DNA from 2 places in the Alteribacillus bidgolensis genome. Region 2 is predicted to be linked to the other one. Evidence: riboswitches for the same ligand, from Rfam matches in the RefSeq annotation. Region 2 holds a riboswitch; the other holds the start of a gene.
What was found. Region 2 has a riboswitch for glycine ahead of gcvT (glycine cleavage system aminomethyltransferase GcvT). Riboswitches for the same ligand answer to the same signal wherever they lie in the genome.
Positions count from the first base shown of each region.

Region 1: linked by a shared signal. The riboswitch ahead of glyA (serine hydroxymethyltransferase) and the one ahead of gcvT (glycine cleavage system aminomethyltransferase GcvT) in region 2 are both predicted to bind glycine.

Region 1 is NZ_KZ614149.1:2,651,417-2,655,533, reverse strand. Features, by position in the region: gene CEF16_RS13280 (DJ-1/PfpI family protein) at 1-264, opposite strand, end outside; gene CEF16_RS13275 (hypothetical protein) at 389-583, opposite strand; gene CEF16_RS13270 (hypothetical protein) at 965-1,168, shown strand; glycine riboswitch at 1,175-1,276, shown strand; gene glyA (serine hydroxymethyltransferase) at 1,426-2,676, shown strand; gene CEF16_RS13260 (serine dehydratase beta chain) at 2,761-3,288, shown strand; gene sdaAA (L-serine ammonia-lyase, iron-sulfur-dependent, subunit alpha) at 3,278-4,117, shown strand, end outside.
Region 2 is NZ_KZ614149.1:457,961-462,077, reverse strand. Features, by position in the region: gene gcvT (glycine cleavage system aminomethyltransferase GcvT) at 1-769, opposite strand, end outside; glycine riboswitch at 941-1,033, opposite strand; gene CEF16_RS02475 (DEAD/DEAH box helicase) at 1,189-2,802, shown strand; gene CEF16_RS02470 (YqhG family protein) at 2,820-3,611, shown strand; gene CEF16_RS02465 (DUF2759 domain-containing protein) at 3,681-3,851, opposite strand; gene CEF16_RS02460 (MBL fold metallo-hydrolase) at 4,030-4,117, shown strand, end outside.

The sequences.
Region 1 (4,117 bases), 2.2 Mb from region 2:
ATTGATTTCAATTTCTTCAGCACCATATCCCCCTGGAATAATAATAATATCTAATTTAGGATGGTTATTAAAACTATAGTCTGGAGTAACCTTTAGACCATTTCTGGCTGAAATCATTTCTCCATCTTCTGAGATTGTTTCAACTATAAACGGCTTAATATCCGAATCAGGTAAAGTTGCCAAAGAAAAAACCTCAAATGGTCCAGCAAAATCTAATACTTCCACTTCATTAAATATTAAAATACCAACAGTACGTTGAGACATTCCAATCCCTCCCCTGAGTTATAAATGGATTACCTTTATTGAACAATCCTGCCAAATAGCATAAAAACGAATACTCTTTTTCAGCATTCGCCACCCAATAGTTTAACAATGACAATTTTTTTATTTACTTTGGAAAATTCGATTCCTTTGATGCTTTTTTATATCTTCTTAGAATTACAAACGTTCCTGGAAGATTTAATAGTAAGGCTATAAGAGCTAAATACCACCAAATATCCATAGGTCTAAACAAATTAAGTATAAGAATAAAATTTACACTGATATTCATTATCAAATAAGGATAAAGTTGTTTTTTATTCATTGAAATTACCCCTATTCAACTTTTAAAATTTTACCATAAAAACCCAAAACCCTTATTAAACATTACTGCTCCGTTAGTTGAAGAATAATCTCTTATCAGTTCTTATGTCCTTCTACTATTCATTTTATCATTTATATCCAAACCCCTTCATTAAGCACGACCAATCACACACAAAATCGCAAAAAAAATCACAGTCAGGAAATAATTTTTTCTCCCCCTTGCGAATTTGGGTGTGATTCAAGGTGTGAATGTATGAACGAGATATAGGAATCCTTTATATAACAATAAAAAAACGCATGAGAATTTCGTTGTGAAATCTCATGCGATTTGGTCTGTGAATGACTTGTTTGCACGTCTGAAGTGAACCCGTTAGAGTCTTCTTTGACGAAAGTACAACAAAGCACAACTGTAACCAATGCAGGCTGCGAAATAAGCCAAGCTGCTGATCATTCTATATTTGAAAACGTTATATTATATCCCTTTAAAAGAGCTCATATCAGCAATGTGATTTCTAATACTCAAAAAGTTTTTGCAATTTTAAATATTGACAATGGTGAATTTTTAGATTATTATAAATTCAAATAAAGGCGAATGATCATTGTGGGAGAGCGCAAAGCTTAGCCACCGAAGGAGCAAGTTCCAAAAACAAACCCTTGGAACCAATCTCTCAGGTATATGTACCACAATGAGACGCATCTCTGGAGAGCGCATTAATTAATGCCACCAAAGGGGCTGCCTTACTAAAGGCTAAACTCTCAGGTAAAAGGACAGAGAAGGGTGAACATACCACCTTTCTCTGTCCTTTTTTATGTCCAAAATTATTTCGAAGGAGGACTCTTTATATGAGTGTAAAAGTGAATGATCCGAAGATTTATGAAGCGATCGAACAAGAAAAGTCACGCCAGCATAATACGTTGGAATTGATTGCATCAGAAAATTTTGTGAGTCCAGATGTGTTAGAAGTAATGGGAAGTGAACTGACAAATAAATATGCAGAAGGCTATCCTGGCAAGCGTTATTATGGAGGATGTAAATATGTGGATATAGTCGAGGATCTTGCTATGGAACGTTTAAAATCGTTGTTTGGTACGAAGTACGCTAATGTTCAATCGCATTCAGGTGCACAAGCAAATTTAGCAGTATTTTACGCTTTACTTAAACCTGGGGATAAAGTAATGGGTATGGATCTGTCTCACGGAGGTCATTTAACACATGGGAGTCCAGTTAGTATATCAGGAAAATGGTTTGATGTTGTGTCATATGGAGTACGAGAAGATAATCAAACGATTGATTATGAAGAATTGGAAGCCATAGCAATGAAAGAAAAGCCCAAATTAATCATCGCTGGAACAAGCGCTTACCCTAGAATAATCAATTTCGCCAACTTTAGAGCGATCGCAGACAAAGTGGGAGCGATTTTAATGGTCGATATGGCACACATTGCCGGCCTGATAGCTGGAGGTGTCCATCCTTCGCCGCTTCCATATGCAGATGTGGTAACCAGTACTACGCACAAAACATTACGAGGTCCGCGTGGGGGATTTATTTTGTCGAACGATGAAGAAATGATAAAAAAAGTCAATAAAGCTGTTTTTCCAGGAATCCAAGGCGGCCCTTTAATGCACGTTATTGCTGCTAAGGCAGTAAGTTTTCTTGAAGCATTAGCCCCAGATTTTACTATCTATGCAAAACAAGTAATGAGCAATGCATATACCTTGGGAGAGGCACTTAAACAACATGGAGCTTCCTTAGTATCAAATGGAACGGATAACCACCTTGTCCTTTTAAATGTCGAATCGTGGGGACTAACAGGAAAAGAAGCAGAACAATATTTGGAGCAAGCTGGAATAACGGTTAATAAAAACACCATTCCATTTGATTCGCAAAGCCCTTTTGTTACTAGCGGCATTCGAATGGGAACAGCTGCCTTAACAACCAGGGGGATGAAAAATGACGAAATGAAGGATATAGCAAAAGTTATAGCTTCCATCTTAAAAAACAAAGGGAGTGCATCAGCTCTTAATAAGGCTAAAGAGACAACAAAGTCGATATGCCAACGTTATCCAGTATTCCAACCTTCGATAAAAGTATAAGAATGTCGCAGATATACTCCTGCTCCCTATACAGGATGAAGTCACTAAAGATTATTGCATTAATTAGGCGGAGGAGGTAACACCATGGAATTTAAAAGTTGTTTTGACATTATCGGCCCTATCATGGTCGGTCCCTCAAGCTCTCATACAGCAGGTGTTGTTTCTATTGGAAATTTTATTTATGAACTTTTAGGCGGCCCTCCTGAATATGCTTCCATCACACTTTATGAATCGTTCTCTGAAACTCATTTGGGCCATGGTACAGATAAAGCTTTAGTAGGTGGAATGTTAGGAATGCGTACAAACGATTCAAATATTAAATCCGCAGTGGAAATTGCTAATAAGCGAGGGTTTATCTTTGACATCCATCTACAGGATTACTGTCCTTATTTTTCTCATCCGAATACGGTAAAAGTAGAAGCTGGAAGACAAGGATATACAATGGTTGCAGGGGGAGCCTCTTTAGGCGGCGGCCTGTCAAAAATCTTTTTATTAAATGGAAAAACAGTAGATATACCAATAAGTACAAATGAAAATATTTCGAAGCTTGCACAACCTTACATGTGCAGTTTAAAAAGACAAACTTCATTGGGAGGATCTTATGAAGATTGAATCAATGAAGGAGCTGATTCAACAATGTGAAGAAGAGGGAAAAACAATCAGTGAAGTTATGTTGGATATGGAAGTTGAAAATTCTGGAAAAACCCATGAAGCATTAATTGATAAAATGACAGCTCGTTTACAACAAATGAAAGATACCATTGACCTCGGTATTCAGGATCCATCATCTTCACCTAGCGGAATTTCTGGCGGAGATGCACTACGTGTTAATGAGTATGTAAAAAAAGAATCTATTCTCTCGGGCAATTACATTGGTGATGCGATGAGTTTCTCTATAGCAACTTCTGAAAGTAATGCCAAAATGGGGATTATAGTAGCAACGCCTACTGCTGGAGCTGCGGGCGTATTGCCAGGTGTTCTCTTTTCTTTACACAAAAACGATAATACTCCTTTTGAAAAATTAGTAGAAGGATTATTTACCGCAAGCGCCCTTGGATATGTCATTGCTAATCGATCATTTATTTCAGGGGCAGCAGGAGGGTGCCAGGCAGAAGTAGGTTCTGCTACGGCCATGGCTGCAGGGGCCATCGTAGAACTTAAAGGCGGGTCACCTGAACAAGCGGTTCATGCTGCAGCTATTGCTCTTAAGTCATTATTGGGATTGGTATGCGATCCAGTAGCAGGGCTTGTCGAAGTACCTTGTATTAAACGGAATGTTATGGGCACTGCCATAGCATTTTCAGCTGCTGATTTATCTCTGGCAGGGGTAAAAAGCAGAATTCCATGTGATGAAGTGATTAAAGCCATGTATGATATTGGCAGCGAAATGCCTCGAACTCTAAAAGAAACTGCACTTGGCGGGCTGGCTGCAACGGAAACC
Region 2 (4,117 bases):
GACCTGCCTCTAACGGGCTGATCGTTTCATCTATTTCTTGACCGTAAAGAGGAAGACGAGCTTCAAAGCGAAGCGTATCCCGGGCCCCAAGTCCGCATGGCGCTATTCCTTCTGACTCTCCTGCTTTTAGAATGGCTTTCCATAGAGAAGGTGCTTTTTCGGCACTGCAATAGATTTCAAAACCATCTTCTCCGGTGTATCCTGTTCTAGACACTAAGGCATTTACGCCGTTTAGATCAACGTTTTTACGAAACCGAAAAAAACCGATGTTTGACAAATCTTCATTCGCAAGTTTCTGCACTATTTGTTCAGCTTTAGGCCCTTGAACCGCAAGTTGTGCATAATAAGATGACATATCTTTTATCAATTCTTCATCTCTAGCATGCTTTTTTAACCAATCGATATCTTTTTTTGTATTGGCGGCATTTAACACGAGCAAATAATGATCAACATCGAGCTGATATATTAATAGATCATCTAAAGTGCCTCCATTTTCATAACAAAGGAGAGTATAAAGAGCTTTACCCGGTTCTAGTTTGGCCATGTCATTTGTAATAATAGACTGCAAAAAATCGTAAGCGTCTCTTCCTTTTACTTCAGCTTCTCCCATATGACTGACATCAAATAGACCTGCTTTTTCTCTGACTGCCCGATGTTCTTCTTTAATGCTTGTGAACTGAACAGGCAGCTCCCATCCTCCAAAATCAACTGTTTTAGCACCTATTTCTTTGTACAATGGAAATAATGATGTACGCTTTAATTCCGTCATTTTTCAACCGCCCTTCTTTAGATAAATTCAAATTTCTTAGAAAATTTTTTTAAATACAAAAAAACAGAGGAATCCCTTTAAAAAGATTCCTCTGTCCTACAACCAGAAAGTTTCTTCTCCATCGCGGAGAATGTCTTCGTGGGTGGCTCTAAAGAGCTCTCTCCAGAGATGCGTCAGACAAAAGTCTTTTTGCCTGAGAGATTCACTGCACAAACAGTTTGCTCCTTCGGCGCCGTTTAAAACGATCTCTCCCTTTGTCGTCATCCGCTTTGTTATGTTTATTGATTATGTATGAATAGAAGTTTTCCAATATATGAATAAAAATATTTTTAATTGCACCATACTAATCTTACTGCGTTTTTTATTCTATCATGAGGGTTCGTGGTTGACAATCTTTTTTTCATAAAGGAGCGAACATTATGGAGCCTGAAATTAAGTTTCTTTCGGATTGGGAACTTTCAAAGGAGAAAAACTATGAAAATCGATTTATATCCACATGGGAACAGTTTTCTTTAGGTTATGAATCCGAACAATGGACCTCAACCCCCTCATTTGATGGATTGTTATGCCAAAACCATCTTTCCAGCCTTGAGCTATTTTCACACCAAGAAAAAACAGCAAAACGAGTCATAGAAGAAATGGACGGCAAAGCCATATTAGCTGACGAAGTTGGACTAGGAAAAACGATTGAAGCAGGTTTAATTTTGAAAGAATATATGGTCCGTGGTTTAGTAAAAAAAGTATTAATATTAGCTCCAGCTTCCCTTACTGGCCAGTGGGCAAAAGAGATGAATGAAAAATTCTATATTCCGGCGGTTACGCAAAGAAAAACGTATGTATGGGAAGAAGCTGATATCGTCGTAGCATCGATTGATACGGCAAAACGACCTCCTCATAGAGATATTGTACTGCAGCAAGAATACGATATGATTATTTTTGATGAAGCACATAAATTAAAAAATCCAAAAACAAAAAACTATGAATTTGCTCGATTGCTTCAAAAGAAGTTTTGTCTAATGCTTACCGCAACTCCTGTTCAAAATAATCCTGGGGAGCTGTATCATTTAATAAATTTATTAAAGCCCGGTTTATTAGGAAACATGCAAGAATTTAAAACACTGTTTAAAGAAAGAGGACAAGAAGCTGTAAAACATATCGTTCAAAAAGTAATGGTAAGAAACCGCCGGGACCAAACCGGCCTTAAATGGACAAAACGAAATGTATATTCGACTTACATTGATTTCAGTGAAGAAGAGAGAACGTTTTATGACACTCTCTTTCAATTAAAAAAGAGTCCTGAAAACATGATACACGGTTTTACCGCAACCACGCTTTTAAGAGAAGCATGCAGCAGCAGAGAAGCTGCATATATGACGTTAAAAAATTTATATGAACAAAAAGAGATTTCTAATACTTTATTTGAACAACTAATGACTTCCCTGCAATCTATTTCATCCAATAGCAAAGCAGAAAAGGCTCTAGATATTATTCAACGAACAAATGAAAAAGTAGTGCTCTTCACAGAATATCGAGCCACGCAGCTGTATTTACAATGGTTTTTTCGCCAGCATGGAATATTGTCTGTCCCTTTTCGCGGCGGCTTCAAAAGAACGAAAAAAGAATGGATGCAGCAGCTTTTCAGAGATCGTGCTAAAGTAATGATTGCTACAGAAGCTGCGGGAGAAGGGATCAACCTTCAATTCAGCAGCACAATCATAAACTACGATCTTCCTTGGAACCCAATGCGGTTAGAACAAAGAATAGGCCGATTGCACCGGCTCGGACAAACAAAAGATGTAGAGGTCTACAATTTTGCCGTTAAACAAACGGTCGAAGAACACATTCTTTCCTTGCTTTATGAAAAAATTAAACTGTTTGAAAACGTTATTGGCGAACTCGATACGATTTTAGCTTCTACTTCCTATTCTTCCTTTGAAGGATATATTACAGATGCCTTGCATTCGTCAGATTCCGAACAAGAAATCGAGTTAAAATTGCATCACCTTTCCGAATTGATGCAGCAATCCAATTAAAGAGAAGGTGTTACGTCATGGAACAAAAAGTTCTCCACCAATTTGTCAAACGTTATTTTAAGGCCAATGATGCTGACATTCTTATAGATGATAATAAGCGTCTTAAAGTACAATTAACAGAAGAGTTAGATCAACAGTTAATGAATCGCCCCTTTTATTGGCAATATATAAAAAAAACAGGCGGAATTCCACAGCCCATGACACTTACCCTCATTACAGAAGGAGAAAAAGAAAAGCAAGAAAAAGCCGAATACCTTCATTTCGGATCACCGCGGTTGCATCAAATTTTTCAATCTGCAAAAAAACAAGGAAATTGGACAATCCTTTATGAAGAGAAGAAAGAAGGAAAGGAACCAACCCCATTGTTCCCATGGCTGGTTGTTAATGTGAAAATTTCATACACGTCTTATCAGCGCAAAGACAGTATACAATCCATCGGACTTCAATTAATACACGGTCAAATGGTTGAAAATATGATGGAACATCTAAATAGCAAGAAATTAAATAATATAATAGCTGCACATTCATTTCCTATGCATTCCCTCATTCAAGTAAACAGCGGCTTACAACGGGTTAAACGGCATATTGAAAACAGGCTTCTAAATGAGCCTAAACATTGGGCAGAAAAAGCATACCAAAAGATGAAAGAAGAAATAAATATTCTAGAAGCATACTATCACTCTTCTTCTCAGCCACAGGAAGAATATGTACAAGAAAAAAATGCAATTGTTGAGAGGTACAAACCGAGAATATATGTGGATATTATTAATTCCGGACTTTTTTATTTAGGAGACTCTTCATTTCAATAGAATGAAATGCAAAAAACGAGGTCCCACGGTTTGGGCCTCGTTTTTTTATAAGTATGGGTTCTAGCACTCCTATACTTCAGGGGCTCCGCTTACAAATATCGTCATAATGGAAAACCATCCGAAGACTAAAAACGAAATTCCAGCAAAGCCAACTGCAAAAAAGTTTCTTCTTTTAATTTCCCGGATTGTTGCAATTCCACATAAAACAGCTACAACAAGAAGCATAACACCTAATGCCATGGAGCATTCCCCCCTTTATGTATTGGTTCCATTCATTTACAACTATATTATTTGATATGACAAATTTCATTATTATTATACCCTTTTTTAAAAAGACATGCATTAAAAATTTTAACTCTAAAACATACATTGATATAATGGTATCATTAAATCCAAGATAAAGATGGAGGAATACACAATGAAGTGGAAGCAGATTCCATTAGGACCTTTACAAACAAATTGTTATGTTTTGTACGATTCTGATAAAAATGCTGTTATATTTGATC